One region of the Streptomyces sp. NBC_00158 genome, then DNA from elsewhere that is predicted to be linked to it. Evidence: riboswitches for the same ligand, from Rfam matches in the RefSeq annotation. Region 1 holds a riboswitch; each other region holds the start of a gene.
What was found. A riboswitch is a leader RNA that binds a small molecule or an ion and turns the genes downstream of it on or off. The one in region 1 is predicted to bind cobalamin.

Region 1 (4,136 bases):
CAACGGGGTCACAGCCACAGCTCCTTCAGTACGAGGGTCCCCGCGACCAGGGCGGTCAGCAGGGCGGCGGACCCCGTCAGGAACCGCCAGGACAGCGTCGCTTCGGGCACGAGCACCCGCAGCGCGCCGTCGTATCCGCGCCCCGCCAGCCCCTCCTGGAGCCGGGCCGCACGGTCGAAGGCCCGGACGAACGAGGTCGCCGCGAGCCCGGCCAGCGAACGCCACACCGCCGCCCGGCCCGTCTGTCCGAGCCGGGCCGCCTGGGCGCGCCGGACCTGCGCCATCGAGTCCAGCAGCAGGAAGCCGATCCGGTACATCACCAGGGCCACGTCCACCACCGGCGCCGGCACCCCGGCCCGCACCAGCCGCGGCAGCACGTCCGAGACCGGTGTCGTGAAGGCGAACAGCAGCACCCCGAGCGAGGCCGCCGAGGTGCGCAGCAGCAGCTCCACCGCGTGCCGGGGGCCGTCCGGGGCCGGGGCGAGGAACCCGTCCGGGCCGCCCACCGACACCAGCAGCGGCAGCGCCCCGGTCACGCAGAAGCCCAGCGGGACCCGGAAGGCCCGCCACAGCTGCCGCCCGGCGACCCCGGCCGGCCCGAGCAGCACGGCGAGGGTCGCGGCGGCCACCAGCGGCCCGCCCGGCCAGGGCGGCAGGCACACCGCGGTGACGGTGAGCCCGAGACCCAGCAGGGCCTTCTCCAGGGGGTGGCGGCCCCGCCAGCGGCTGGAGTGGGCCGCCACGTCGATCGGCAGCACCGCCTACGACTCCCGGGCCGGGCGGTCCGGCCCGGCCTCCGCGGCCGCGGCCTCGGGGGCCGCAGCCTGGGCGAGGGCCTGCGCCGCGCCCTGGCGGCGGCCCTTGCGGATGCCGAAGTAGTAGGCGAGCACGCCCGCCCCGAGGGCCGCCTGGAGGGCGAACAGCGCGGACTCGACCTCGCCCGAGGGGGGCTCGTACAGCGGGGAGAACCAGGGCTCGTAGTCCGGCTTCAGCTCGGTGATGGCCGCCTCGGCCTGCGCGTCGGCGCCGGCGAACGGCTCCTCCTTGCCGTCGCCGAGGCCCAGCGCGAGCGGGATCACGGCCAGGGCCGCCACCAGGAGCAGCAGCAGGGAGTTGATCTTCGCGTTCCTGCTCATCAGAGGGCCGCCTCCGGCTCCGCCTGCTTGCCGCCGGTCAGCTTCGCGACCCCGAGCCGGACCAGGTCCGACTTGCTGGACTGCATCAGCAGCCGCATCACGAGCACCGTCAGCAGGCCCTCGCTGATCGCGAGCGGGATCTGGGTGAGGGCGAAGATGCCCGCGAACTTCTCCAGGGAGCCGAGGAAGCCGCTCGCCGGGTCGGGGAAGGCCAGCGCCAGCTGGACGGAGGTGACGCAGTAGGTGACCAGGTCGGCGAAGAACGCGCCGAAGAACACGGTCACCATCAGCGGCGCGCCGGACTTCCGCAGCAGCCGGTAGACGCCGTAGCCGGCCCAGGGTCCGGCGATGGCCATCGAGAAGACGTTGGCGCCCAGCGTGGTCAGCCCGCCGTGGGCCAGCAGCAGCGCCTGGAAGAGCAGGGTGATCGTGCCGAGCACCGCCATGATCGGCGGCCGGAAGAGGATGGCGCCGAGCCCCGTTCCCGTCGGGTGCGAACAACTGCCCGTCACGGAAGGGATCTTCAGGGCGGACAGCACGAACGTGAACGCCCCGGACGCCCCGAGCAGCAGCGTGCTCTCCGGGTTCGACCTGACCTCGCGGGTCAGCGCGCGGACGCCGTGGACGACGAAGGGGGCGGACGCGGCGCCCCAGGCGACCGCGTGCCATGGGGGCAGGAACCCCTCGGCTATATGCATGGGTTGGGAGACCTCTCCAGCACCTCGTGGATGGACGACGCGCCCCGGCCGGTCTCCTGGCTCACGGGTGCTGATGCCCTGGCTCCGCCTTCCCGGGCCCGTGCGGTCTCCCACGCGGGCCCAGTGGCTTCCCGCGGTGGGGGCACCTCCCGGACGGAGTCTGGGGGAGGGTGGAGCCGGACTTCCCGATCACAGTGGCGAGGGCCGCACCGGTTTTCCACCGGTTTCCCGAACACCAAGGCCAGACGACCCTAGTCGCCCGCACGGACCGTCACAACCCGGACCGATCCGGCCACCCGGCGCCCGCCCCGCCACCCGCCCCGCCGCGCACCCGGACGGGCCAGGCCCGCTGGCCGGCCCGCGCGGCGCCCGGCACGGTGGAGGACATGGCCGCCGACGACAGCCCCCGGTACGAGGACCTCTCCGCCGTCTACGTCAACTGCACCCTCAAACGCTCGCCCGAGACCAGCAACACGGAGGGACTGATCGCGCGGAGCCGGGCCGTCATGGAATCGGCCGGCGCCCGCACCTCGCTGATCCGCGCCGTCGACCACGACATCGCCACCGGCGTCTGGCCGGACATGACCGACCACGGCTGGGAGAGCGACCAGTGGCCGGTCCTCTACAGCCAGATCATGGACGCCGACATCCTGGTGCTGTGCGGCCCGATCTGGCTCGGGGACAACAGCTCCGTCATGAAGCGGGTCATCGAGCGGCTCTACGCCTGCTCCTCCCTGCTGAACGAGCAGGGCCAGTACGCCTACTACGGGCGCGTCGGCGGAGCGCTGATCACGGGCAACGAGGACGGCGTCAAGCACTGCGCGATGAACGTCCTCTACAGCCTCCAGCACCTCGGCTACGCGATCCCGCCCCAGGCCGACGCGGGCTGGATCGGCGAGGCCGGCCCCGGCCCCTCCTACCTGGACCCGGGCTCGGGCGGTCCCGAGAACGACTTCACCAACCGGAACACCACGTTCATGTCGTGGAACCTGATGCACCTGGCGGCGCTCCTCAAGCGCGCCGGGGGCATGCCGGCCCACGGCAACCAGCGCTCCCTCTGGGACGCCGGCTGCCGTTTCGACTTCCCCAACCCCGAGCACCGCTAGCCGGGCGGCTCCGGGGCCGTCATCGGGTCAGCAGGTGTTGGGGTGCGGGAAGTCCACCACGAGCCGCTCGGGCGAGTGCAGGACGGAGGTCTTCCAGGTCGGCTGGGTGTCGAAGGCGGCGCCGAAGGTCACGTACCCCTCGTAGTCGCCGGTCATGGCCATGCCCTTGAGCTTGCTGAGGTAGATCTTCTGGAGCCGGGGCCCCTGGTAGACGTTCTGCCCGGCGTCGTTGTGCCCGGCGGCCGGGTGCAGGCGGATCTCCAGGAAGTACTTCCCGGCCAGCGGGACGGGCTGTCCCGACCCGTCGTAGACGAGCTCGGACACGGGAGTGACGGTGACCGGGGGCACGTAGCCCTGGAGGTCGATCACGAGCCGGTCGTACGTGCAGTGCCCGCCCCAGCGGGCATTGACGACGAGCGGCGTCTGGGTGCGGGTGGTCGTGGTGGCTGCGGAGGCCGGCGACGCGGAGAGCGCGAGCCCGGCGGTGAGCAGGGCACCCGTGGCGATGGCCACGATCCGGCGGCGGTGCGGGTGACGCATGATGTCTCCCCGGTTCCGTGAGACGGGGACTTGCCTGTCATCTCATAAGACAGCGCCGGGCCGCGACCGGTTCCACGGGACCCCGCCCCGCGTCAGAACGTGAGCAGCGCGCTCAGCTCCGCGTCCAGGTCGTAGTGGCGCCGCTCCTGCCCGCGCGGCACCAGCTCCGTCATCCGCCGGCACAGCTCGCGCACGTCCTTGGCGCGGGCGGAGACCACGCAGCTCTGTTCGCCGTTGCTGAAGCCGAGCAGGACGCGCGGCTCCGAGCCGCTCCAGCGCGGCCACACCTGTATGTCGCCCTCGCCGGTGGCGGCGGTCTGCCCGTCGAGCAGCAGCTCCCGCGAGAACACCCACCGGGCGAGGTGCGTCCCGGCGCCCCGGAAGTCGACGGCCACCTCGTACGGGCGGTCCGTGCGGTAGACGAACCGGCCGGTCAGCGGCACGGACAGGGGGGCGGCTTCCAGCCTCAGCGGCAGGAGTCTCTGTTCGGTGATGGTGGCCATCGGCGGCTGCCTCTCGTCGCGCGTGGGGTCTTCCCGCGCCCCTCCCGGCACGCTATCCCCGGCCCGGGGCCGCGCCGCCGGGCCGAAGGTCCCGAGGCGCCGGGCCGCAGGGCCTCTTTTCGGCCACCGCGTGCACCGCGGGCCACGCGTCGC
Region 2 (4,136 bases), 5.2 Mb from region 1:
CATCGCCCTGACGGCTCTCACCACGCAACCGCCGCCACGCGCGGCGACCGAGGGACCGCCCGGCCCCAGGATCGGGGCCCCCGCCACCCCCGCTCCCGTTCCGGCTCCCGTTCGTCTTCCCGCCCCGCCCGCCGCCCGCGCGCCGTACACGGGACCCCGCCCGCCGAGGCCCGCCCCGCCACCCGGCCGCACCCCACCGGCCACGAGCGCGACGACGTCCGCGGCAGGCCGAAGGAGGACGGACACGAGCGAGCCCGGAAGGCGCCGCACCGTCCGGCCGCAGACGGCAACGGCGGTGTCGCGGACAGCGGTGTGCGGGGCGAGCGTGACGGTGACTCTGCTCCTGATCGCGGCCTTCGCCGGGGCGGAGCGCGCCGAGGAAGCCGAACGGCAGCGGGTGGAGGACGCCTCCCGGCACGGGGGCCGGCAGCGGCCGGGGCGTTCACCCACCCGCACCTCACGAAGGGGAGGACGATGGATCCGCAGCTGTGGTGGTACGTGGCCCGGGCCAGCGGACTGACCGCCTGGTGGCTCCTCTCCGCGGCGGTGCTGTGGGGGCTGCTGCTCTCCACCCGGGTCATGGGCGGACGGCCCGCGCCCGGCCGGCTGCTGGTCCTGCACCGATGGCTGGCCGGTCTGGCGGTGTCCTTCACCGCCCTCCACCTCGCCGCGCTCGTGCTCGAACCCCGCTACGCCTTCGGCCGGACGGAGCTGCTCGTGCCGTTCGCCCGCGCGGCCAACCCGCTGGCGCAGGGCTGTGGTGTGGTCGCGGTCCACCTCCTGGTGGCCGTGCAGGTCACCTCGCTGCTCAGGGCCCGGCTGCCGGACCGGCTGTGGCGCTACCTGCACCGCACCGCCTGCGCGGTGTTCTGCCTGGCCGGGGTCCACACCTTCACCGCGGGCAGTGACGCCGGCGGTCCCCTCGTACGGGTGAGCGGCGGGCTGCTCGCGGCCGCCTTCGTGTTCCTCCTCGTCTACCGGCTCGTGGCCGGCCGCCGGACCGCCCGGACGGGCCCGGCGCCCGCCGCACCACGGACGGCCGCGGAGCAGCCCGCCGTGCCGCCCGGGCGGGGCGGCCCGTACGCGCTCACCATCGTCGAGGTCCGAAGGGAGACGCCCGACGCCGTCTCCGTGCTCTTCCGGGTCCCCGACGAACTCGTCGAGGCTTTCCGCTTCCGGCCCGGCCGGCACCTCACCCTCCACACCGTCCTCGACGGGTCGGAGGTCCGCCGCCCGTACTCGATCTGCAGCGGCCTCACCGACGGCGAACTGCGCGTGGCCGTCAAGGCGCAGCCGGGCGGACGGATGTCCCACTGGGTCAACACCCGCCTCAGGGCCGGTGACCGGGTCACGGCCGGCGTCCCGAACGGGCGGTTCGCCGTCGACCCGAACCCGCTGCGCGAGCGGCACGTGCTGGGCGTCGCCGCCGGCAGCGGCATCACCCCGATCCTCTCGATCGTCAAGAGCGTGCTGGCGGTCGAGCGGCGCAGCCGGTGCACGCTCGTCTACGGCAACCGCGACGCGGCCGGCTCACCGGGAGCACGTTCCGCCGGCCCGCGACGGCCCGCGGCATCACCGACGGCGTGGAATCGGCCTACCTGTGCGGCCCGGCGGACCTGGTCGACGGGATACGCGGGGCCCTCACCGACCTCGGCCTGCCGCCGGAACGCATCCACGGCGAACGCTTCGCGGCCGCCGCCGGAGCCCCGCCGGCGGACGCGGCCGGCCCGGCCGGCACCGGCCGGGTGCAGGCCCCGGCCGGCACCGCCCGGTCGGTCACCGTGATCGTCCGGGGCAGCGAGAGCACCGTCCCCCTCCGGCCCGCCGAAACCGTGCTCGACGCGGGGCTCCGCGCGGGGCTCGACCTCCCCACTCCTGCCGCGCGGGGTTCTGCGGCACCTGCCGGGCCCGCCGCAGCGGGGGCGGGGTCCGGCTCGACGACTGCGAGCTGACCGGGGAGGAGATCACGGAGGGCTTCGTCCTCGCCTGCCGGGCCCGCCCCCTCGCCGACGGGGTCACCATCGACTTCGACCAGGGCCGACGCCCGAGGAGCCGCGCGCCGTCAGTCCTCCAGCAGGCCCGGGACCGGGCGCGGGCGCCCTTCGGCGTCGACGGCGACGAAGCTCAGGCGGGCGTCGGCGACTTCGGTGGCGGGGGTGTTCGCGTTCCAGCGCTCCGCGGTGACCCGTACGGCGACCGTCATGGAGGTCCGCCCGGCGCGGTCCAGGGTGGCGTGGACGGTGAGGAGGTCGCCGGCGCGGGCGGGGGAGCGGAAGGTCATCCGGTCGACCGAGACCGTGACGGCGGGACCGTCGGCATGGCGGCCCGCTGCCGCGGCGGCCGCGTCGTCGATCAGCTTCATGACGACGCCGCCGTGAATGGTCCCGTAGAGGTTGGTGTCGTGGTCGCTCATGATGTGGGCGAGGGTCACACGGGAATCGGCCGGCGCCTTGTGGGCCCGGGTACCTGCGGTGATGTCCGTGGTCACGGATCTCTCCTTCGCGAGTCGTGTCGGGGCGGTCCCGGCGGACGGGTCGCGGACGCGGAGGAGCGGCGGGTCGCGCGGGGCGCCCGCTGCCGCCGACCCGCCCACGAGGTCACCGGGATGTCCGTACGCGGTTGGGTCCGCGTACGGGCAGCGGGCAGGTCTTCGGACTCGCGGGCACGCGGGCCACATGGGGCCGGCTCCTACTGGCCGTCGCTTCCCGGGACCGTCGTCCGGTCCCAGTGCGTATGACGGCGGTCGTTCCCGCTCACCGCTGCGGGGCAGTCCCGGATTCCCACCGGGTTCCCTCTTACGACGCATCCCGCCTGGCGGACGGGGGCGAACCAGCTGCACCCGCCACCCTAGGCCACGGCCCGGCCCGCTCGGGCGGGGCCCGGCCGTGACCCGCACCTCACCTCGCCGGTACCTTGTTGCACATCTATTGCAAGAGCGATTGTTGTGCGAAAGAGGTTGGCGTGGGCGCTCCGGTGGTGCTGGGCATCGAGTCCTCGTGTGATGAGACCGGGGTCGGGATCGTGTCCGGCGGGCGGCTGCTCGCGCACGTCGTCGCGTCCAGCATGGACGAGCACGCCCGGTTCGGCGGGGTCGTGCCGGAGATCGCCGCCCGGGCGCACCTCCAGGCGTTCAACCCGGTCGTCCGCGAGGCCCTGGACCGGGCGGGGCTGCGGGTGCGCGACCTCGATGCCGTCGCCGTCACCACCGGACCCGGGCTGGCGGGCGCGCTCCAGGTGGGGCTCGCCGGGGCCAAGACCCTCGCCTACGCGGCGGGGGTGCCGCTGTACGGGGTGCACCACCTTGCCGGGCACGTCGCCGCCGACACCCTGGAGCACGGGCCGCTGCCCGACCCCTGCGTGGTGCTGATCGTGTCGGGCGGCCACACCTCGCTGCTGCTCGTACGGGACCTCGTGCGCGACCCGATCCTGCACCTCGGGGACACCGTCGACGACGCGGCCGGCGAGTGCTTCGACAAGGTGGCCCGGGTGTTCGGGCTGCCCTACCCCGGCGGGCCCGCGATCGACCGCGCCGCCCGCGCCGGCGACCCGGGGGCGGTGGCCCTCCCGCGCCCGCTGACCGGGCCGCGCGACGACCCGTACGCCTTCTCCTTCTCCGGCCTGAAGACCGCCGCCGCGCGCTGGGCCGAACGCCACCGGCAGAGCGGCGAGGAGATCCCGCTCGCCGACGGGGCCGCCTCGCTCCAGGAGGCCGTCGCGGACGTCCTGACCCGCAAGGCGCTGGCCGCCTGCCGGGAGTACGGCGTAAACACCCTCGTGGTCGTGGGCGGCGTCGCGGCCAACTCGCGGGTACGGGCCCTCGCCGAGGAGCGCTGCGCGGCGGCCGGGATCGAACTGCGGGTGCCGCCGCTCACGCTGTGCACCGACAACGGGGCGATGATCGCCGCCGTCGGCGACCTGCTGGTGCGGGCCGGTGCCGACCCGGCGGGGCTGGACGTGTCCGTCGACCCGTCCGCCCCCCTGGAGTACGCGGCCCTGCACCCCGCGGACCGCCGGGCACCCGCTACGGCGCCCGCGGGTCGAGCCGCTCCGTGAGCGTGCCGTACAGCTCCGGGCGGCGGGTGCTACCCGGGGCGCGACCCCACCCCGGCCGCGGCGGTGGTCTGCGACAACGCCGC
Region 3 (4,136 bases), 5.2 Mb from region 1:
ACCACCCCGCTGACCTGCGGCGAAGCCTACTTCCCCGGCCCCATCCTCAGGGGGCGGCAGGCCGCTGTCCATCCGTGCCGGCACCCATATTGCGGGCGCCCGGAAAGTGGCAGGATGTGCGCGCCGACCGGCCCTCCCCCGCCGGGGACCGAGCCCGCAGCGAGTCGGCACCACGTACGGAACGAACACGAGGGGGGACAGCCGTGCCTGCTCCACGGATGAGCACAACGCCGCTGCCCGGCATCGGGGTCCAGTACGACCTCACCACCCGCGAACGCCGGCACCTGTCGGTGATCGCGCACCGGGACGGAACACGGACGGTGAACCTGTACCGGGCCGACGACCCCGACGCGTGCGCGCACTCGCTGCGCCTGACGGGCCCGGAGACCGCCTCGCTGATCGACGCGCTCATGCCCGCCCACCACAGCCCGAACCTCCTGCACACCACCGACCTCGGTCTGGTCGCCGAACGGATCGAGCTGTCGGCCCACTCCCACTGGAACGGCCGCCTCCTGGGGGAGACCCGGATGCGCACCGAGACCGGCGTGTCCATCGTGGCCGTGCTGCGCCGCGCCGAGGCCCGCCCCGCGCCCGCGCCCGACTTCCGCCTCGCCGGCGGGGACACGCTCATCGTCATCGGCACCCGCGAGGGCGTGGACGCCGCCGCGGCCATACTCGGACGGGAGTGAGCGACCCGTGCACTCCGCCGTCTTCCTGATCGAGTTCGGTGCGATCATCCTGGGCCTCGGCCTGCTGGGCAGACTCGCCGGCCGCTTCAGCTTCTCCCCGATACCCCTCTACCTGCTGGCCGGTCTCGCCTTCGGCACCGGCGGACTCCTGCCCATGGGCGCGAGCGAGGAGTTCGTCGCGATCGGCGCCGAGATCGGAGTGATACTGCTCCTGCTGATGCTGGGCCTGGAGTACACCGCCTCCGACCTGGTCTCCAACCTCAAGACCCAGTACCCGGCCGGACTGGTCGACTTCGCCCTGAACGCCGTACCCGGAGCCGTCGCCGCCCTGCTCATGGGCTGGGGCCCGGTCGCCGCCGTGGTCCTGGCCGGGGTCACCTGGATCTCCTCCTCCGGGGTGATCGCCAAGGTCATGGGAGACCTGGGCCGCGTCGGCAACCGCGAGACCCCGGTCATCCTCAGCATCCTGGTCCTCGAAGACCTCGCGATGGCCGTCTACCTGCCGATCATCACCGCCCTCCTCGCCGGCGTCAGCCTGGCCGCGGGCAGCGCCACGCTGGCCATCGCCCTCGGCGTCGCCGGGGCGGTCCTGTTCGTGGCCGTCCGCTACGGACGCCACATCTCCCGCTTCGTCTCCAGCGACGACCCGGAGAAGCTCCTCCTCGTGGTCCTCGGCCTGACCCTGCTCGTGGCGGGCATCGCCCAGCAGCTCCAGGTCTCCGCGGCCGTCGGCGCGTTCCTCGTCGGCATCGCCCTCTCCGGGGAGGTCGCGGAGGGCACGCACAGCCTGCTGAGCCCGCTGCGCGACCTGTTCGCCGCCGTGTTCTTCGTCTTCTTCGGCCTGCACACCGACCCCGCGAGCATCCCGCCCGTCCTGCTGCCCGCGCTGGCCCTCGCCGTGGTCACGGCAGGCACGAAGATCGCGACCGGGTACTGGGCGGCCCGGCGCGCCGGCGTCGGGGTCAAGGGACGCTGGCGGGCCGGCGGCACGCTCGTGGCGCGCGGCGAGTTCTCCATCGTCATCGCCGGCCTCGCCGTCACCGCGGGCGTCGAACCCGCCCTGGGACCGCTCGCCACCGCCTACGTGCTGATCCTCGTGGTCATCGGCCCGCTCACCGCCCGCTACACCGAACCCGCCGCGGCCTGGATCGCCGGACGCCGCACCCGGCCGCGGGGGCCCCGCCCGGCACAACGCCCGCACTCCGGGGCGCCGGAGGGCGCGCGGGAGCCGGCGCAGGACCCGGTCCGTCTCGTCCGCCCGTCCGAATGACGGAATCCGCTCGCCGCTGACGGGACGCTCCGCCTAGGGTGGCGGGTGCAGCTGGTTCGCCCCCGTCCGCCAGGCGGGATGCGTCGTAAGAGGGAACCCGGTGGGAATCCGGGACTGCCCCGCAGCGGTGAGCGGGAACGACCGCCGTCATACGCACTGGGACCGGACGACGGTCCCGGGAAGCGACGGCCAGTAGGAGCCCGCCGGGAGAACCCGGCAGACGTGCCCGCGAGTCCGAAGACCTGCCCGCTGCCCGTACGCGGACCCAACCGCGTACGGACATCCCGGTGACCTCGTGGGCGGGTCGGCGGCAGCGGGCGCCCCGCGCGACCCGCCGCTCCTTCGCGTCCCCGCGTCCCCTCACCGGGACGTTCCCGGACACGTCTCGCGAAGGAGAGACCAGTGACAGCGAAGCCCACAGCCGCGGCGGCGAGCGCCACCGTGTACGGCTACCCCCGCCAGGGCCAGGACCGTGAACTGAAGAAGGCCGTCGAGGGCTACTGGAAGGGCCGCGTCTGTGCCGCCGCCCTCCGGGAGACCGCGGCCGGCCTGCGCCGGTCGAACTGGCGGCAGCTGGCCGAGGCCGGCGTCCACGAGGTCCCGACCGGCGACTTCTCGTACTACGACCACGTCCTCGACACCAGCGTCATGGTCGGCGCCGTCCCCGCACGCCACCGCGCGGCGGTCGACGAGGACCCCCTCGACGGCTACTTCGCGATGGCCCGCGGCAGCGACACCGCCGCCCCGCTGGAGATGACCAAGTGGTTCGACACCAACTACCACTACCTGGTCCCCGAGCTCGGCCCCGACACCGTCTTCACCGCGGACCCCGCCCGGCAGGTCGCCGAGCTGGAGGAGGCACTGGCCCTCGGGCACACCGCCCGCCCGGTCCTCGTCGGCCCGGTCACCTACCTGCTGCTGGCCAAGCCCGCCCCGGGAGTCCCCGCCGGCTTCGACCCGCTGGCCCTGCTCGACCGGCTGCTCCCCGTCTACGCCGAGGTCCTCGCCCGGCTGCGCTCCGCCGGAGCCGAGTGGGTACAGCTCGACGAGCCGGCCCTCGTGCAGGACCGCACCCCCGCGGAACTGAACGCCGCCGCCCGCGCCTACCGCCACCTCGGCGGCGCCGCCGAACGCCCCCGGCTGCTGGTCGCCTCCTACTTCGGCCGGCTCGGCGAGGCGCTCCCGGTCCTCGCCAAGGCCCCGGTGGACGGCCTCGCCCTCGACTTCACCGGACCGGGCGCCGCCAACCTGGCGGACCTCGCGGCGATCGGCGGACTGCCCGGCAAGCGGCTCGTCGCGGGTGTCGTCGACGGCCGCAACGTCTGGATCAACGACTTCGAGAAGTCCCTCACCACCCTGGGAACCCTCCTCGGCCTCGCCGGGCGGGTGGACGTCTCCGCCTCCTGCTCCCTGCTGCACGTACCGCTGGACGCCGACGCCGAGCGTGACGTCGACCCGCAGGTCCGCCGCTGGCTCGCGTTCGCCCGGCAGAAGACCCGGGAGGTCTCCGTCCTGGCCCGCGGACTCGCCCGGGGCACGGACGTCATCGCGGCCGAACTCGCCGCGAACCGGGCCGGCCTGGCCTCCCGCGCCGGATCCGCCCTCACCCGGGACCCGGCCGTCCGGGCCCGCACCGCGGCCGTCACCGACGCGGACGGACGGCGCTCGCAGCCGTACGCGGTGCGCACCGCCGCCCAGCGGACGCGACTGGACCTGCCGCTGCTGCCCACGACCACGATCGGCTCCTTCCCGCAGACCGGCGAACTGCGGGCCGCCCGCGCCGACCTGAGGGCCGGCCGGATCGACGCGGCCGGCTACGAGGCCCGCATCGAGGCGGAGATCGGCGAGGTCATCGCCTTCCAGGAGAAGACCGGCATCGACGTCCTCGTCCACGGCGAACCCGAACGCAACGACATGGTGCAGTACTTCGCCGAGCAGCTCACCGGCTACCTCGCGACCCAGCACGGCTGGGTCCAGTCCTACGGCACCCGCTACGTCCGCCCGCCGGTGCTCGCCGGGGACGTCTCCCGCCCCGGGCCGATGACCGTCCGCTGGACCTCCTACGCCCAGTCCCTGACCTCGAAGCCCGTCAAGGGCATGCTCACCGGCCCGGTCACCATGCTCGCCTGGTCCTTCGTACGCGACGACCAGCCCCTCGGCGAGACCGCCCGCCAGGT

Region 2: another riboswitch for cobalamin. It lies ahead of OG553_RS33085 (acyl-CoA thioesterase); the one in region 1 lies ahead of OG553_RS09120 (energy-coupling factor ABC transporter permease).
Region 3: another riboswitch for cobalamin. It lies ahead of metE (5-methyltetrahydropteroyltriglutamate--homocysteine S-methyltransferase); the one in region 1 lies ahead of OG553_RS09120 (energy-coupling factor ABC transporter permease).

What each region holds. Positions count from the first base shown of each region.
Region 1 covers NZ_CP108161.1:2,061,461-2,065,596, reverse strand. Annotated here, with positions in the region: gene OG553_RS09135 (ATP-binding cassette domain-containing protein) at 1-18, opposite strand, end outside; gene cbiQ (cobalt ECF transporter T component CbiQ) at 9-758, opposite strand; gene OG553_RS09125 (energy-coupling factor ABC transporter substrate-binding protein) at 762-1,136, opposite strand; gene OG553_RS09120 (energy-coupling factor ABC transporter permease) at 1,136-1,834, opposite strand; cobalamin riboswitch at 1,863-2,089, opposite strand; gene OG553_RS09115 (flavodoxin family protein) at 2,221-2,940, shown strand; gene OG553_RS09110 (hypothetical protein) at 2,968-3,480, opposite strand; gene OG553_RS09105 (SsgA family sporulation/cell division regulator) at 3,573-3,983, opposite strand.
Region 2 covers NZ_CP108161.1:7,226,155-7,230,290, forward strand. Annotated here, with positions in the region: gene OG553_RS33075 (FAD-binding oxidoreductase) at 475-1,785, shown strand; partial or broken gene OG553_RS33080 (2Fe-2S iron-sulfur cluster-binding protein) at 1,871-1,990, shown strand; gene OG553_RS33085 (acyl-CoA thioesterase) at 2,063-2,488, opposite strand; cobalamin riboswitch at 2,645-2,798, opposite strand; gene tsaD (tRNA (adenosine(37)-N6)-threonylcarbamoyltransferase complex transferase subunit TsaD) at 2,974-4,053, shown strand; gene OG553_RS33095 (substrate-binding domain-containing protein) at 4,117-4,136, shown strand, end outside.
Region 3 covers NZ_CP108161.1:7,219,509-7,223,644, forward strand. Annotated here, with positions in the region: gene OG553_RS33050 (cation:proton antiporter regulatory subunit) at 219-689, shown strand; gene OG553_RS33055 (cation:proton antiporter) at 697-1,959, shown strand; cobalamin riboswitch at 1,995-2,224, shown strand; gene metE (5-methyltetrahydropteroyltriglutamate--homocysteine S-methyltransferase) at 2,362-4,136, shown strand, end outside.